3 regions of the Gracilibacillus marinus genome follow, and region 3 is predicted to be linked to each of the others. Evidence: riboswitches for the same ligand, from Rfam matches in the RefSeq annotation. Region 3 holds a riboswitch; each other region holds the start of a gene.

Region 1 (6,207 bases), on a different contig from region 3:
ATTTTTTGTAACATATGAAATAATACAACGTCTATGGCAATCATAGGCGTTTTTTAATTGATTTTGAAATTATTTGATTAATTATCTATAAATGGAACTGTATCAGAAATATAGTGTACGTTTGTCTAAAAAAAGCTTCTTTACAAAGTGGCGAGTGTATTTACATTGAATTTAACAGACGTCTACTCTCTGATAATCTCCTATTTCTGTAGCATAGTGTATTGATATTGCTCCGTAGAAACAGAAAGGTAGGAGAAGGATGGAAATATTAAAAGATATTTTAGCTGCACTTAGTGGTGTGTTAAATGGATTGCCGCAAGGGCTACTAGCACTTGCCTTTGGCTTTGCGTCTGTTCCGACTGCGATGGCCTTTCTTGTGGGAGCTTTAGGAAATAGCTTCACAGGATCTGTTGCCGTTATATCTTTCCAAGCTGAAACGATTACAGTAGCAGGTGCAATGGGGAAAAATTTACGTGAAAGATTATCGATGATTTTCTTTGGGGCTCTTATCATGTTCATTATTGGCGCATTCGGAGCGTTAGAATGGATAATGGAATGGATTGGTCCGGTAATTACTAACGGTATGATGGCTGGTGTTGGAATCATGTTGACGAAAGTCGCTTGGGACATGGCAAAAGATGATAAGACACCAGGAATTGTTTCCTTTATCACTGGATTAATTACGTATATTGCTACACAAGATTTAGTTTATACGATTACTATATCTGTTGTCTTATCTAGTATTGTCGCATTCTTTGTTCGCAAAGATACTGATAAGGATGCGAAGAAACCATTTGTAGACGACCGTTTTAAGCGGACGAGGTTTGTTATTAATCCAATGGTTATCCGAGGGGCATTAGCAATGGTTTGTCTTAATATTGGTGCAAATATAGCCTTTGGAAACATAAATAGTGATATTGCTGGTAAAGATGTAAATGTGGATACACTTGCAATGATTAGTAGTTTGGCTGATATGGCATCATCCTTTTTTGGTGGAGGTCCAGTGGAAGTCGTTATTTCTGCTACCGCTAGTGCACCAAATCCAGTCTGGTCTGGAGTATTAATGATGGCAATTATGGCGATTATCTTACTACTTAAATTACTACCTAAAATCGGTAAATTTATTCCGACAGCTTCTATTGCTGGTTTTTTATTCGTATTAGGTGCGATTGTAACACTACCAGGAAATGCAGCTGCGGCATTAACTACAGGTGAAGGTTCAGAAGGAATTATTGGAGCTATTACTATGGTTGTCACAGCAATAACAGATCCATTTGTTGGTATGTTATCAGGTGTAGTAATACAATTTCTAATGAATCTATTAGGATTTTAAACAAGGGGGAGCATCATGACAGAAGTATATACACTAACTATTGAAGGTCTTGAACGAAAATTACCAATCATTCCAATTAACGATCATTTAAGTATTGCTAGTTTTGTTATTCTAGGAGATACAGAACTCGTGTGTCACGTGGCTCCGTTATTAGCCGAGAAATTGCCTGAAGTAGATTACATTGTGACAGCAGAAGCAAAAGGAATTCCATTAATACACGAATTAACCAGAGTAATTGGCAAAAAGGAATATATCATCGCACGTAAAAGTGTGAAAGCATATATGGAGAATCCGATTGTTCATAAAGTGAACTCGATTACAACAACTAGTGAACAGATTCTTTGTTTAGATGGAAAAGATGCGAAAGTATTACAAGGAAAAAAAGTCGCTTTAGTCGATGATGTGATTAGCACGGGTGAATCTATACAAGCTCTAGAAGAACTTGTACAAGAAGCAGGTGCTGAAGTAGTAGCGAAAGCAGCAATTCTTGCAGAAGGAGATGCGGCAAACCGAGAAGACTTCATTTTCTTAGAGAAATTACCTGTTTTTGTGAAATAATAGCATATAAGAAAACGGAAGATAGGAAGTGAGACTAATACGTTTCACTTTCTATTATTTTTTACAACATCAGTACTAATGTAAGCGATACTTCACTCTCTTACATTAGTAAAATAGCAAAGAGGGAGAAAATGGAGAAATTTAATAATTTCTTACAAAACAAAGAAACTCATCCGTATCCTATGGACTGCTAAGGTAGATTATTCCTTGCTAGATAAAATGATAACGTTTAACATAATAGATAAGGTGGATTGTACGACGTTTTGGAGAAAGTAATTAATCGCTGACAAAGAGGAGAGATTACATGACAATACATATTGGAATAATTGGTACAGGTTCTTTTGCTAGATTACATGCATCTATCGTAAATGAGATGGAAGATGTCGTGATACGTGGCGTTTGTGGTAGATCTCTAGAAAAAGCAGAGCAAATAGCTAAAGACTATCCGCAGGCGAAAGCATATAATGAATTGACGAAAATGTTAGATAATGAACAGATTGATGCTGCTTATATTTGTGTACCACCGTTTGCACACGGCGAAATAGAAGAATTGTTGGTAGAGAGAGGTATACCATTTTTTGTGGAAAAACCATTATCGACAAATATAGAAATACCTACAACGATACTTAACAAGATAAAAGAGAAGCAATTATTGACATCTGTCGGTTACCACTTTAGATATTTACATGGAACAAGGAAGGCAAAAGAATTATTACAAGATTGTACAATTGGTATGGCAATCGGTTATTGGATGGGTACAATGCCTGAGGTGAGTTGGTGGAGAAAAAATGAGACATCAGGAGGCCAATTTGTAGAGCAAACCACACATATTGTCGATTTAGTTAGATATGTATTAGGTGAAGTGGAAGAAGTCAGAGCGGATTTCGCCAAACGAATGCAACCAGCTAAGGCTGAAATAAATGTATCTGATGTAGGCACTGTCACGCTAAAGATGAGTAGTGGTGCTATTGTTACTATCCATAACACCTGTATATTACCAATAGATTATCAGAATGGACTTGATGTTTATACAGATCGTGGCATTTTACGTCTTAATCAACAAGGTTTGCAGGAAGTTAATCAGGATGAGATAAGAGACTATTCTAATGACTCATCTGTCTCACCATATGAAAAAGAATCACAAGCATTTATTCATGCGGTTAGAACGTCTGACTCCTCACAGATTTTATCAACATATGAAGATGCATGGAAAACACAACAAGTAGCAATTGCTGCAAATCAATCTGCAGAACTAGGCCAAAGTATTAAATTAGCTAAATAATTGGATTAGTCAAAAAAATGATACTTGACATCATGCCATAGTTAGGTGTATTCTAATATTTAAATTAAATACCATAAATTTCCTATCAAGAGAGGTGGAGGGACTGGCCCTTTGAAGCCTCGGCAACGGACTATCTGTATGTACCGTGCCAATTCCAGAAGTGTAATGCTTGAAGATAAGAAGAGAGACAGATTGTAGCTGACATTTTGCCCCTTTTCTTATTTAGAAAAGGGTTTTTTGGTTTTTAAAAAAAAATAAAGTATACAGACAGAATTCACGGTAAGTGTCCTATACACTTTAGCATGTGAAGGGGGGAGAAGAATGACGATACAAGGTAACCAACAAGAATTATTAGATGCTTTGCAAAAATTGAAAAGTAAGCAATGGATTGACTTAACACACACGTTTGGGCCTGATTCACCACATTTTTTTGCATTGCCCAAAGCAGAGATTAACCCATTATTTACGCATGAAGATGGCTTCTTTGTACAACAATTTTCGTTTGCAGGACAATATGGAACACATATAGATGCACCGATTCATTTTGTGCCGAATCAACGTTGGCTAGAAGAATTGGAATTAAAAGAGTTAGTATTACCTCTTGTTGTGATTGATAAATCCAAAGAAGCAGCAGAAAACCATGACTATACGGTAACAGTCCATGATATTCAATTGTTTGAAGAAGAATATGGACAAATAGAAGAAGGTACATTTGTTGCATTAAGAACAGATTGGAGCAAACGATGGCCAGATGTGGAGAAATTCGAGAATAAAGATACAGACGGTAATGCACATGCTCCTGGATGGGGATTGGATGCATTGAAATATCTCTTCGAAGAGAGAAACGTGAAAGCAATTGGTCATGAAACGTTTGATACAGACTCTGCAAAGGATGCAAGAGCAAACGGATCGTTAATTGGCGAATATTATGTACTTGAGCAAGATACATATCAAGTGGAGTTATTAACAAATTTAGATAAACTACCTCCAAAAGGCGGTATTATATTTAATATAGTAGCAAAACCAGAAAAGGCAACTGGGTTTCCAGTGCGTTCTTTTGCAATAATACCTTAAAACAAAAAATAGAGAGGATTGATTAACTATGACAAAAACAATAATTAAAGCACCATTTAAAGCAGACCATGTGGGAAGTTTATTACGACCAGAGAGTTTAAAAGAAGCAAATGAGAATTTCAAGGCAGGTAAAATATCCTATGAAGAGTTACGTGCAGTACAAACAAAAGAGATTGAAAGAATTGTAGATAAACAGATTGAAGTAGGGCTAGAGTTAGTAACAGATGGCGAATTTCGTCGTGGATGGTGGCATCTTGACTTTATGGAGCACTTGAATGGATTTGAAGGATATGTTCCGGAAAAAGGACTTCAATTTCATGGTGTGGAGACTGAAAGATATGATGTACGAAATATTGGTAAAGTTTCGTTTAATGCAAATCATCCATTCATTAAAGATTTCATTGAATTTAAAGAAATTGTTGGAGACCGTGCAGTAGCGAAACAAACGATACCAAGTCCTAACCAACTGTTCCATGCAGGTATTCGTAACCAAGAAGTGTATCCAAACTTAGAAGATTATACACAAGATGTGATTGATACATATCGTGATGTAGTAAAAGCATTCTATGATGCAGGCTGTCGTTATCTGCAATTTGATGATGTGTATATTGCAGGATTAAATGCAGAGCAATTGTTTGCATTTGAAAATTTATCGAGACAAGAATTAATTGATTTATCGTTACATGTTGTGAACAGTGTATTAGAGGATAAGCCGGAAGACTTAATTATTACAACACACCTTTGCAGAGGTAACTATCGTTCGACATGGGCATTTGAAGGAAGTTATGCACATATCGCACCGACACTTTTTGCAAAAGAAAAAGTAGATGGATTCTTCTTAGAATATGATGATGATCGTTCGGGTGATTTCCAGCCATTACGTCATATTGCAAAAGAAGATGGACCACATGTTGTATTAGGATTATTCACATCAAAATTCGGTGAACTAGAGGACAAAGAATTGATTCAAGCACGTATAGAAGAAGCGAGTCAATTCGTGTCGAAAGACAAAATCTGCTTAAGCCCACAATGTGGATTTGCTTCTACGCATCACGGAAATATTTTGACAGAAGAAGAACAATGGAATAAATTAGCATACGTAGTGAAGCTTTCAAAAGAATTACTCGGAAATGAATAAAGTATCTATAATAATAGAATCCCTAAGTGCTCTTAAAGATACAGGCACTTGGGGATTCTTGTTTTTTATAATCAGGTATTATTTTTACTGAACAATTGTATAGAGATTAGAACGACGAAGATAAGACATCCAATGATATCTGTATTGCCCTCTGGATACATAAGCAAAAGGCCTGTTATACATGCGATTAGTCGCTCTATCCAATGAAGCTTTCTATACCAAAATCCGATTAACCCAGCTCCTATTGCAATCATTCCTGCGAATGCAGTAATAATAATCCATGTTATGCCTGTAAAAGTTACATCAATCATTAATAATTGTGGTTGAAAGACGAACATGTATGGAATGATAAATGCGGCAATTGCAAGTTTTGTTGCAATAAAACCGGTTCGGATGGGTTCACCACCGGAGATGCCTGTTGCTGCGAATGCGGCGAGCGAGACAGGTGGTGTAATATCGGCAACGATTCCAAAGAAAAAGACAAACATGTGTGCAGCAAGTACCGGAATGAATAATTCATAAGAATCACTTAATGCCATAATTGCAGGTAGTGCGACAGTTGACGTAATTATATAGTTAGCCGTGGTAGGCGATCCCATTCCAAGTAAAATAGATGTAATCATTGTGAAGAATAATGTGAGTAAAATTAATATAGTTGGGTTACTTGTCATCGTTGCAGCCATGTCTACAAGCCCATTCCCGAGCTTTAAGCCAAGTCCTGTCTTTGTCACTACACCAACAATAATCCCTGCACTTGCTGTGGCTGCGGCAACACCTAATGCAGTTCGTGCGCCATCTGTTAACGCTTTGGATAATTTGTCT
Region 2 (6,207 bases), on a different contig from region 3:
AAAGCTTACAGAGCCACTAATACCGCGATGTGTCAATGGAATACCCGCATATGCCGCTGCGCTAATTCCAGAAGTGATACCAGGCACGATTTCAAATGGGATATTTTCTCTACTAAGTACTTGGCCTTCTTCTCCACCACGACCAAAAATGAATGGGTCGCCACCTTTTAATCTTGTCACAACTTTTCCTTGTTTTGCATAGAAAACGAGCAAACGATGAATCTCATCTTGAATTACACCATGTAATTTCGGTTCTTTCCCACAAAAAATGAGTTCCGCACCTTCTTTTGCTTCTTCTAATAAATCCATATTTATTAAACGATCATATAATATTACATCCGCTTCTTGAATTGCGCGCAACCCTTTAACTGTAATCAATTCTTTGTCCCCAGGTCCCGCTCCAACTATATATACTTTACTCATTCGCCTGCCATTCCCTTCCGATTTTTTTGTCAACTTTTACTTCATACTTTAATAATACAAAAGTTATGACGATTGTGAGTATTAATAATGTCACAGTATAGAAAGATTTTTGTACAAAAATTTCTGTTAAGCTATACGCGATGACTAATGAAATCACAGGTGACGTTACCCATACCTTTACAATTTGATGAATAATACGCTGTTTCCATACGAGTTTCCAGCTTTTTGTTGCGCTAATTCCAACAATTGCTGTTGTCGTTACTTGTGTCATTGGAATTGGCATACCGAAAAATGAAGCAATAATGACTAATACTCCTGTTGTACTTGAAATAACCACACCATTTGCTAATGATAGATTGGTAATCTTCTTTGCATTTGTTTCTAGTACTTTTCCACCAAATAAGAAACTACCAAATGCGACAACAATCGCCAATAATGGCAAACCTACTTCCATTGAGACAATACTTGCACCAACTAATGGTCCTAGTGCATTTGCTACATTATTCATTCCTGCAGCAATTGCTTCGAAAAATCCTGTAATTAATAATAGAATTGCTAATACTTTGTGCGGGATTTTCCATTTAATCCGATGCCCTATTTTTACTCGTAACTTCTCAAACGTATACGTAATTAAAAAAGCAATGAATGGAATGATTAACCATAGACTTACAATTTGTATGACATTTGTGACATATAATTGTTGAAAAGAAATTCCGATACCAACAATTGCACCAACCGTTACTTCACTTGTTGACAATGGAATTCCTATATAATTCGTAATGAGTAACGTCCCTCCAGCTACAAGTAAGATAATTGCAGCAATTGGTACATCAATAATTTCTTCAGAGATGATTCCTTTACCTAATGTGTTCGTCACATGCTGACCGCCCCATAATGCACCAACAATCGCACCAATCCCTGCTAAAAAAAGAGCCATTCTTCTTTTTTTAATGACTTTTGCACCATAGACAACGCCCATGCTTGCGGCAGAACCACTTGCTCCTATATTAAAGGCAAACAGACAAGCTGCTAATATCGCAATTGTAACTAACATATCCATTCCTACTTCCTCATTTAGATTATATGTGCAGAACATTCTTTAGTTTGCAAAAAAACTCCTACTCTTGGCAAAGGTAGAAGTTCATCTCTACATCTTATCTACCAAGTTCATATCCTTGCTGGAATTAGCACAGTGCATTTTGCCTGTTGCTGAGATTTCCTCGGGCCAGTCCCTCCATCTCTCACGATAAGAATTTATCTAATTTTCGAAAAAATGAAACAATGATTTGTATTGAATATAATGGCAATTAATTCGATTGTCAATATACATTTCTTCCCTATAATAGCGGAAAATAGCTAAAAACCCTTATATCCCATGCATTTACTAGGTTTTAAATTTTTTTTATTTTTTTATTGAATTCTCATGCAATAAGATGTATGATGTATTGTATAGTATTTCCATAAAAACTAAATAGTTGTATACACTTATCAAGAGAGGTTAAGGGACTGGCCCAGTGATGCCTCAGCAACCAGCATGTTTTTTGTGCATGGTGCTAATTCCAGACGGTATATTTATACCAAAGATAAGGAGAAAATAAACCTTACGTAACAAGAGGCATTCTTCTTATCTAGAAGTGCGCCTCTTTTTTGTATTTTTTTTAACTTTTTTACAAGTGTATAGAAATAGAATATGAAATGACATTAGAAAGTGAGTGGTCTTTGTGAAACATTTAGAAACAATTCTTGCCCAAATAGGCAATCGTACAGATCCTAGAACAGGTGCCGTGGAAGCTCCAATCTATTTATCTACTGCATATCAACATCAAACAATTGGTCAATCGACTGGTTTTGATTACACAAGAACAAAAAATCCAACACGTGATGTCGTAGAGTCAGCAATTTGTGAGTTAGAAAATGGCACGAGAGGATTTGCATGTTCATCAGGTATGGCAGCAATTCAATTGGTACTTTCTTTATTCAAACATGGCGACCATATTCTCGTGACAGAAGATGTGTATGGTGGTAGTTATCGTTTATTTCAACAATTTGAACAATTATATGGAATTAAACCAATCTACGTCACACCAGATGAAATCGAAACATCAATCACGGAAGAAACAAGGGCAATTTTTATCGAGTCTCCAACTAATCCATTACTAATCGAGTTAGATTTAGATGAAATCGCAACAATTGCCAAAAAACATGACCTATTATTCATTGTGGATAATACCTTCTACACACCATATATACAAAAACCTATATCTAATGGCGCAGATATTGTTGTGCACTCAGGAACAAAATACCTGGGCGGTCACAATGATGTATTGGCAGGATTAGTTGTTGTAAAGGGTGAGCAATTAGCAGAAAAAATAACGTACTTACATAATGCTATTGGCGCAGTTCTTTCTCCATTTGATTCGATGTTGTTAGCGCGAGGAATGAAGACATTGAGTCTACGAGTAGAGAGACAACAAGAAAATGCTAGAGAGCTAGCAAAGTATTTACGTTCCCATGAACTCGTTACAGATGTGTTGTATCCAGGGAAAGGCGCAATGCTAAGCTTCCGTATAGAAGATAAGCGAATGGTTAAACCATTTTTAGAAAATCTGTCTACTATTCTATTTGCAGAAAGCTTAGGTGGTGTGGAAAGTTTCATCACATACCCGACTACACAAACACATGCAGACATTCCATTTGAAGAACGTGAGCGACGTGGTGTCTGTGAACGATTATTACGCTTCTCTGTAGGGATTGAGCATGTGGAAGATTTGAAGCGAGACTTAGATCAAGCATTACTGAAAAGCAAGGAGGAATTGGCACATGTCTAAACATCAATTTGATACAAAAGTCATCCATGCAGGAGTACAAAGAGGATTTCAAGAGAGAAAAACAGGTGCTGTAAATCCACCTATTTACCAATCTTCTACCTTTCACCAAGACCAATTAAATCAGTTCGGTCCATTTGATTATAGCCGCTCAGGTAATCCGACTCGCGAGCTAGTGGAAGAAACGATTGCGGTATTAGAAAATGGCTACAAAGGATTTGCCTTTGCATCTGGCATGGCTGCAATATCTAGTGCTTTTCTATTACTAGAATCAGGTGACCATGTTGTGATTACAAAAGACGTCTATGGCGGAACATTTCGCTTTGTGAGTCAGCTTTTAACACAATTTTCTGTTGATCATACCTTTGTAGATATGACAAATATAGAAGAAATCGAAAAAGCTATCCAACCTAATACGAAAGTCATCTATATCGAAACACCAGCAAACCCTTTGTTACAAGTAACGGATATCCGAGCAGTTGTCGCATTAGCAAAGGCAAACAATGCATTAACATTTCTTGATAATACATTTATGACACCACTCTACCAGAACCCGCTAGACTTAGGTGTCGATATTGTACTGCATAGTGCGACGAAGTTCTTATCAGGACATAGTGATATTATCGCAGGCTTAGCAGTGACGAATGATGAGGAATTGGCGAAAAAACTTCAATTTGCACAGAATACATTTGGAGCAATTCTTGGGGCTCATGATAGTTTTACATTATTACAAGGAATGAAAACACTGGAGACACGATTAGAAAAATCGACAAAATCCGCAACACAAATTGCAGAAATTCTTGCAAACCATGACGCCATTGAAAAAGTGTATTATCCAGGATTAGCATCACACAAAGGACATGACATTCATTTTAGCCAAGCAACAAGTGGTGGTGCTGTATTATCCTTTTTATTAGATGAAAAGATAGACAGCAACCGATTTGTTGAGCAACTCGAACTCCCTGTGTTTGCGGTTAGCCTAGGTGCAGTTGAATCAATCTTGTCCCATCCTGCTACAATGTCACATGCTGCGATGCCACCACATGAGCGCCAGGCTCGCGGTATTGATGATCGACTTTTCCGCTTATCTGTTGGGATTGAAAATGTTGATGATTTAATTGAAGATTTGCAGCAAGCACTAAAGCAAGCGGCTCTAGTTAAAAATGCTTAAACAACAAAAAGTCAACCCATTCCAAGTCATATATATATATTGGAATGGGTTGATTTTATTAGATATCTCACTAACTTCGGGCGATATATTCTCGCTAAGGGTAGATATAGTGAAATATCTACCCACCACATTTATTTATCGCCCTAAATTGAGAATAACACGGGCGATATCTCTTATTATCTACATATATAGCACACTGTTAAGGGGGATAATTAATTTATCTCATCATTAACTCCATTTCTCCAACGCTCATGAGAGATAATCACCCAAACTCTGCCGCACGATAATTATGTGGATCAATTTTTCGTAATATTGCTAATTCTTGTGTTGTTGGAGCTTTAGTATATCGAATTTCATCATACAATAACGGAAAACCCGTGTTTTCTTGCACTTCTTCAATGGTTGTATGTGGGTGAATTGAATCCAAGTGCAGCTTACCATCCCTATATTCAAATACACACAATGGCGTGATAATCTTCCAAAGGTTCCCCCTTGTTGTAACAAAGTCCACTTGCTCAACAAATGTCCTTGTATCATGTTTGGTTCGCCATATAATTGCCTTTTTCGCTGTTGGAATTAATACAGCACTACCTGCACCACCAGGAAGGCGTACTTTTGGCTTTTCGTAATCCCCAATGACAGATGCGTTCACATTCCCATTGATATCAAATTGCACTCCACCTAGAAATGCAACATCCAGCTTTCCACGCATCGACAAATCAAAGATCTCCTCTAACGGGAAATAAGCTTCCCCTAATTCGACTAAATCTGCACCTGCAGAGGAATAGGACGACTTTTTAACGGAAGATGGATTAACCCCACCAGGGATATTTAAATGAACCAAGTTCGGAGCATGCAATTGTCGAGCAAGATGCATGGCAACCATAGGCATTTGGGAGGACACTCCATGAAAAACAGTTTCACCATCTAGTAACATGTTCGCAATCGTACATGTCATTAAATCACTTATTGAATCGTTCGCTGCCATGCATGTGTCCCCCTGTCCTGATTCGTGTACTTATCGACATACCCCTTAATTGCGGATATATCCTTAAGCCCCAAAAACTCTCTTAAAGAAACATCATCTACATCATATTTATTATAACAAGACGTCGGTGCAGCACCTTTTGGCACATGAACGACAGCATCGACTAGGAAATGCGGTATCGCAATTTTATCTTTCCATTGTTTTATTTGAAAAGGGGAAGCGATTTGCTCTGTTGTGATGATCACACGTTGAGCGGCGCGTGACATGAGAACATCCTCGTACTTCGGTCCGTCGATGATTGCATTTCCGAACTCGTCACAATATTGTGTGTGAATAATTGCCACGTCTGGGACAATCGCACGAACTAATGTGACTGGTTCAGAAGTAAATGGATCTTCTACTACGACAAAATACTCATTCTTTTCAATTAAATCACCATACTTCAATCCACTCACAGGCATAAAAGGTACATTCGTTTTTGCTGCGCGTAATGCACTGATTACGGTGTAACATGCATGTTCATTTGCCTTCACTTGTCCTGATTGCACTGCTTTTCTGTAATGCGGTGGTAAGCCATAAACCGTTTCATAGCTAACAAACCCTGCATCTACTTCTTTTACTGCTTGCATCGCACATAATAGATCAATATCATGTGCACCTGCTGTTTTGACGATACGGAGGTTGCGCTTATCCTGTCTAATCATTTCTCTAACAAATGCCATTGGCGCGCGGTGAAGCACATTGCCACCTAACGCAATCGTACTTCCATCTACTATCGTATCTACAGCTTTTTCTAATTG
Region 3 (6,207 bases):
AAAATTGTAGAATTGACAGAAGATGTGACTCAGCTAAAAGAGTCTGGTATTAATCAGATTTTATTACAAACACCAACTGATAATATTGGCTTAAGATGTGAAGGGTGTCATGCATACTATATAAATGGTTACTATTATTTATTGTTTATTGAATGGCCAACAAATGGAAATGAACGACGTAGACAAATATGTTATCGTTCGAAGTCACTTTTGGGTAAATATGAAAGAAAAATTATTTTTGATGATGATTTTGGTTATAAGAATAAAGGTATTGCACAAGGTGCGATTTTTGATACACAAGCAGGGGATTGGTATGCAATGCTTTTTCAAGACCATGATGCAGTAGGACGAATTCCATATATTTTACCTGTACAATGGAAAGACAATTGGCCAATGATTGGTGTGGACGGTAAAACACCAGAACAGATAGAATTACAATTACCAAATGCTATAACATCTCCTATAGTAATTAGTGATGAATTTCATTATACAGATAATGCGCTCTCTTTACAGTGGCAATGGAATCATAATCCGATGAATGAATGTTGGTCATTAACAGAACGAAATGATCATTTACGATTACGTACAAGTAGAGTGGTTGAAAATGTGCTTGAAGCACCAAATACATTAACGCAACGTACAGAAGGCCCAACTTGTGAAGCAAGGATAAAGATAGATTGCACGAATATGCAAATAGGTGATGTTGCTGGATTAATCGCCTTGCAGAGTAATTTTGGAACAGTAGGAATAAAAAAAATGGATGAAAATCACTTTGAAATCCAGATGACTAAATCAAAGCAGAATCAGAATGAAGTGATTATTGATAGGAAGGAATTCGCTACACCTATCCTTTATTTGAAAATTCGTTTTCAGTATGAGGATAGTATCGATCAAGCTACATTTTATTGGTCTGATAATGAAGTTGAGTGGAACAACATCGGAGATATTTTGCAGATGAAGTATACATTAGATCATTTTATGGGATATCGAATAGGGATATTCAACTATGCAACAGAAGTAATTGGTGGTCATGTAGACATAGATTATTTTCGATATAAAAAAATTAAATAATAAATAGTATTGAAGCAAAGTAAATACTGGTAATCGCAGCATTTACTTTGCTTTATTTATAGATAAGGGTAAATAGTATTAGCTTACAGGTATATTTATCTATAAAATAGATTTATAAATTTTTACAATTGTTCTTTTCTTTTTTTATTTTATACCATACAATGAGATAGTAGGTAATCTTTGGTTTGTAATATTTCCTTTTTTTATCTAAATTAATAGGTTAAATGGTATAGCCATAATTTACCTGTTCAATCATTCTACTTCATTGAAGGTGAAAATCGTGTCATTACATAATGGTCTACATATTAACGAAAAAATTTGGTCAGAAAAAATAATCCAAATATATTGGATTATGGTATTCATGGCTTTTTTAGGACAATTTATTAGTTTTTTTATTACGCTTTATTATTTTCCTGATAGCATTATGAGATTTATCTTAGAAAAACTTATACTCCCGACATCGATTCAAGTAATTATTCTGTCCATCTTGTCCTATCTAGTAAGATACAAAAATTACTATAATACGAAGATGATAACAATTATCGGATCACTTGCAGCATTTGTGACTGTTTCTAGCCATCCAAATGTACCAGGTTTACAAGTATTGTTTCTTCTAACGATGTCTGTTATTGTGATTTATTTTGATGAAGATAAATTGCGTTTCAGTCTATTCATAAATATGTTGGCATTAACATGTGTGTATATATTTCCAGAGGTAAGAAGTGCTGTAACCGTATACGAATATGTTTCATATATGTTCGTACTATGGGCTGGTTACCGTGTTTACTTATTAGTGCTAGAGCGCGGTAATGAAGTAATGACATTTATACAAAAGGCAGATGAGAAAGAGAAAGAATTAATTGTAAAAAATGCAATCATGGATCGTTTAACTAAAGTAGATGCTCTTACAAATTTATATAATCATAAAACATTTCATCAATATTTAGACTTTTTATATGATCAAAGTATAAAACAAGGTATGCCACTACAATTAGCAATAATCGACATTGATAATTTCAAATCTATCAACGATACATTCGGTCATAGTATTGGCGATATTGTGTTAAGAAGGGTTGCGACAATTATATCAGAGCATATTACAGAAGATGATATTGCCGCTCGCTATGGTGGAGAAGAATTTGCTGTTTTATTAACAAATAAAGATCTTTCTACTGCTTATAACAGAATTGATCATTTAAGACAACAAATTGCTGAATGTTATCATGAAGAATTAAATGGTTATGTGACAGTTAGTGTTGGACTGAAAGAATTAGATAAAAGTATCACGAAAGTAGATTTCTTCCATCAAGCTGATGCAATGTTATACAACGCAAAGCGTACAGGTAAGAATAAGGTTATTTCAGAGGTTATGGAAGTTTGTTGATTTTTCTGAAAATTAGACTTGCATTCTTTTAACTAGTAAGTTATAGTAGTTTTATTGTAATTAAAATTAAATCATAAGTTTCTTATCCAGAGAGGCGGAGGGATTTGGCCCTAAGATGTCTCAGCAACCAGTCGATATGACCCGGTGCTACTTCCAAAAGACTGCATGTAGTCTTAAAGATAAGAAGATTGACTTTGTTTATATAAAGGCCTTCTTCTTAGAAGGTCTTTTTTATATGATTAAAACAGAAACAATCCTTCACTTACAAAACTGGATAAGGACAGAAAAGGGGATTAGAAATGACAACAAAAACAATTACAGCACCATTCAAAGCAGACCATGTAGGAAGTTTACTAAGACCAGACAGATTATTAGAAGCAAGAAAAAATTTTCAAGCAGGTCAGATTACATACCAACAGCTTCATGAGATTGAAAATGAAGAGATTGCCCGTATTGTGGATAAACAAATAGAAGTAGGATTAGAGCTTGTGACAGATGGAGAATTTCGTAGAAGATTTTGGCATACAGATTTTCTTGAACATTTAAATGGAGTAGAAGGATATGTACCAGAAGTTGGTTATATTTTTAATGGTGAAGAAGAAACAGAAAAATATAATATAAGAAATACGGGAAAAATCTCATTTAGTGCAGATCATCCATTTATCCAAGATTATAAAGAATTCCATGCAATTGTGGACGGGAGAGCTGTGGCGAAACAAACAATCCCTAGTCCAAACCAACTTTTTAATGAAGGCATAAGAGACGTAGCAATCTATCCAAATGTGGAAGATTATGCGAATGATATTATTAAAGCATATCAGGATGCGATACAAGCCTTTTATGATGCGGGATGTCGTTACATTCAATTCGATGATGTCTATATTGCAGGACTTTCATCTCCAGATATTCCGTTTAATGATGGTGAATTTTCTCGTGACTACTTAATTGATTTAGCATTACGTGTAGTGAATGGTGTTTTAGAGACGAAGCCAGATGATTTAACTGTTACAACACATTTATGTCGAGGGAATTATCGATCTAATTGGGCTTTCTCTGGTAGCTATGCACTAATTGCACCTACATTATTTGCGAAGGAAAAAGTAAACGGATTTTTCTTAGAGTATGATGACGATCGTTCAGGTGACTTTGGTCCATTAGACTATATACCAAATGGAGGAGCACATGTCGTATTAGGATTAGTTACATCTAAAAAAGGTGAACTTGAAGATAAAGAATTGATTAAGAAACGTGTAGAAGAAGCAACAAAATATGTCCCTTTAGAACAATTATGCCTAAGTCCTCAATGTGGCTTTGCATCAACACACCATGGAAATAAACTAACAGAAGAAGAACAATGGAATAAGCTTCGTTACATTGTAGAATTATCTAAAGAAATTTGGAATTAATTATTCATATATGCTTGTGGAAGAGAAGCTGGGACATACGTATTGTTCTAGCATAAAATCCAAACGATTCGGTAAATAGTTTTCGAATCGTTTGGATTTTTTAATTAAAGAATGCTTTTGTCTCAATTTCTTTTAACTTGCTTTAGGTAAACGCACACGCTTATTCTTTTTCCCCTTATATTGTCCTATTATTAAACCTACTATAACGATACATCCTCCGATGATTGATATTAGACTTGGTAGTTCTTTTAATAATAACCAAGCCACAATTACTGCAATAAAAGGTTCTACATAAAGAAATGTAGAAATGGTACTTGCATTCCCGTAAGATAATGCAATCGCCCATGTTACATATGCAATCGCAGCAGGAAAGATGCCTACATAAATAGTCGCTAGATGTGCATCCATTGTCGCATGACTAATTGTTGTAATTCCGTCTACAAATAAGAAAAAAGGAATTGTACCAATCCATGTAACGTATGCAGTAAATTCGATAGGTTTGTATCTTTTCAATAAAGGTTTTTGGAATACAGTAAAGAATGCTGCAGCAATTGCAGAGATGAAAATAAAAATTGTGCCTTTATTGAAGTGAAATGCGCCACTGTTTGAACCTAATGATATAATTATTAAGCCGATAAAACCAATAATAAGACCGATCCAACCATAGATAGAAATCCGTTCTTTCAAAAATAACATAGCAAAAAATGTTGTGAATATTGGTACAGAGCCAATGATCATACCAGCAGTTCCAGCAGAAACACTTACTTCACCGAATGTTACTCCAATATGGTATATAGAAATACCTATGAAACTTAGTAGTAATAAATAAAGAATATCTTTTAAATAAGGCAGTCGGAAGTTCGTAGTTGGCCATAATGCATACACGATAAAGAGCAATGATGCGATAATATATCTCATTAAAACAAGATGACCAGGCTCATATCCACCGTGTAAGCTGATACGAATAGCTGCAAATGTGGAACCCCATATTGAGACAGTTAGTGAGGCAAATAGAAATGCGCGTATAGTCATGATGTCACCCCTATCTTACAGTTAAGTAACCTTATATTATCACTCTGATAAACGTAACATCATTAACTTACAAATACAATACGATGTTATATATAAAAATTGAGATGTAAGACTATACAATCACATGAATTGGAGTATAATAATCTCATGACATCATAGGGGTGATTGGGTTGGAGAGACATTTTATCAATCAGTTGTTAGGGTTGCAAGGAAGAGAATTAAGAATGATATATACACTATTATTTTTAGATAATAGCTATTTATTAAAAGACAAGAAGGTTTCTTTACATACATATATAGAAAAGAAAGTAAGCGAATTGTCTAAAAGTGACGTAATGCTACAAATGGATATATTTCTTGAAATAACAAGGATTTTTAAGCTTAAGGGATTAGATTATCAAATAGAAGAGAACATCTATCAGCAAGCAAAACACATACTACAAAGTATTTATAATTTTGCTTGGAAAGATGATAAATCATTAAGAAGCAGAACAGATTTAACGAAACGTTGGGATGGTTATTTACAACACTATACTACTGTTTTTAAACGAATGAAACCCGAAACTGAAACCATTACAATTGAATTTATTTCATCAAATCATTTTTTACAAAAACACTTGCAGTTAAACAATGTAATACCATCTCTTTTTTCAAAAAGAATCATCCAAAAGAGATTTTTGATGGCTCTTGTAGTCCCGCTACTTCAGCAATATGAGGATAAAAGAAATACTGCCATAGATTCCTTTATTCAAGAATGGCAAAAAAGGTTTGGTGAATACAAGAGTTTAGCAGAACAGCTCCATGAAATAGAAATTGAGCGTAGTGGTGTATTACATGATTTCGAAGAGAATGAAGCAATCATTAGCGAAATTAATAAACAAATCGCACGAACAAAGAAGCAATTGGAACTAGAAAAGAAAACATTGGCCAGTTTGTTAAAATTTGCTGAATTAGAGGATTTAGACGTGAATTCATCATTCGATTTAAACAAGAAAGAATACTTATCCATAAGAACAAAAATCAGTAAACTATATCGCATGAAACAAGCGTTATCGACCAAAAATAAATTATTTCACAAAGTGGGCTCTGTTCTGACAAATATGAGTGTGGCGATTCAAATACAGGCAGAAGAGAAAAAAGCAAATTATTATCTTGAAGAGATGGTAGAAGATTTATTGAGTAGCAAGATAGTTTTTAAAGAAACTGAACAACAACGAATTACAGATTTAGAGAAGAAATTGGTGGATTTAAACAAATGGCAAGCGCAACATCGTAAATATCAAGAGATGTTGCAAAAAGAATTAGCACAATTGA

Evidence for each region. Region 3 has a riboswitch for S-adenosylmethionine ahead of ACFOZ1_RS11675 (5-methyltetrahydropteroyltriglutamate--homocysteine S-methyltransferase). Riboswitches for the same ligand answer to the same signal wherever they lie in the genome.
Region 1: another riboswitch for S-adenosylmethionine. It lies ahead of ACFOZ1_RS00155 (cyclase family protein); the one in region 3 lies ahead of ACFOZ1_RS11675 (5-methyltetrahydropteroyltriglutamate--homocysteine S-methyltransferase).
Region 2: another riboswitch for S-adenosylmethionine. It lies ahead of ACFOZ1_RS04185 (methionine biosynthesis PLP-dependent protein); the one in region 3 lies ahead of ACFOZ1_RS11675 (5-methyltetrahydropteroyltriglutamate--homocysteine S-methyltransferase).

Annotation. Positions count from the first base shown of each region.
Region 1 is NZ_JBHSDV010000001.1:17,748-23,954, forward strand. It holds gene ACFOZ1_RS00140 (NCS2 family permease) at 260-1,333, shown strand; gene ACFOZ1_RS00145 (phosphoribosyltransferase family protein) at 1,349-1,891, shown strand; gene ACFOZ1_RS00150 (Gfo/Idh/MocA family protein) at 2,196-3,173, shown strand; SAM riboswitch class I at 3,253-3,355, shown strand; gene ACFOZ1_RS00155 (cyclase family protein) at 3,495-4,247, shown strand; gene ACFOZ1_RS00160 (5-methyltetrahydropteroyltriglutamate--homocysteine S-methyltransferase) at 4,276-5,385, shown strand; gene ACFOZ1_RS00165 (TRAP transporter permease) at 5,457-6,207, opposite strand, start outside.
Region 2 is NZ_JBHSDV010000001.1:952,518-958,724, reverse strand. It holds gene cobA (uroporphyrinogen-III C-methyltransferase) at 1-423, opposite strand, end outside; gene ACFOZ1_RS04190 (inorganic phosphate transporter) at 416-1,483, opposite strand; SAM riboswitch class I at 1,575-1,676, opposite strand; SAM riboswitch class I at 1,906-2,013, shown strand; gene ACFOZ1_RS04185 (methionine biosynthesis PLP-dependent protein) at 2,145-3,251, shown strand; gene ACFOZ1_RS04180 (aminotransferase class V-fold PLP-dependent enzyme) at 3,244-4,419, shown strand; gene ACFOZ1_RS04175 (CoA-transferase subunit beta) at 4,682-5,407, opposite strand; gene ACFOZ1_RS04170 (CoA transferase subunit A) at 5,386-6,207, opposite strand, start outside.
Region 3 is NZ_JBHSDV010000003.1:278,117-284,323, forward strand. It holds gene ACFOZ1_RS11665 (glycoside hydrolase family 43 protein) at 1-1,071, shown strand, start outside; gene ACFOZ1_RS11670 (GGDEF domain-containing protein) at 1,352-2,455, shown strand; SAM riboswitch class I at 2,535-2,641, shown strand; gene ACFOZ1_RS11675 (5-methyltetrahydropteroyltriglutamate--homocysteine S-methyltransferase) at 2,755-3,861, shown strand; gene ACFOZ1_RS11680 (DMT family transporter) at 3,994-4,893, opposite strand; gene ACFOZ1_RS11685 (hypothetical protein) at 5,064-6,207, shown strand, end outside.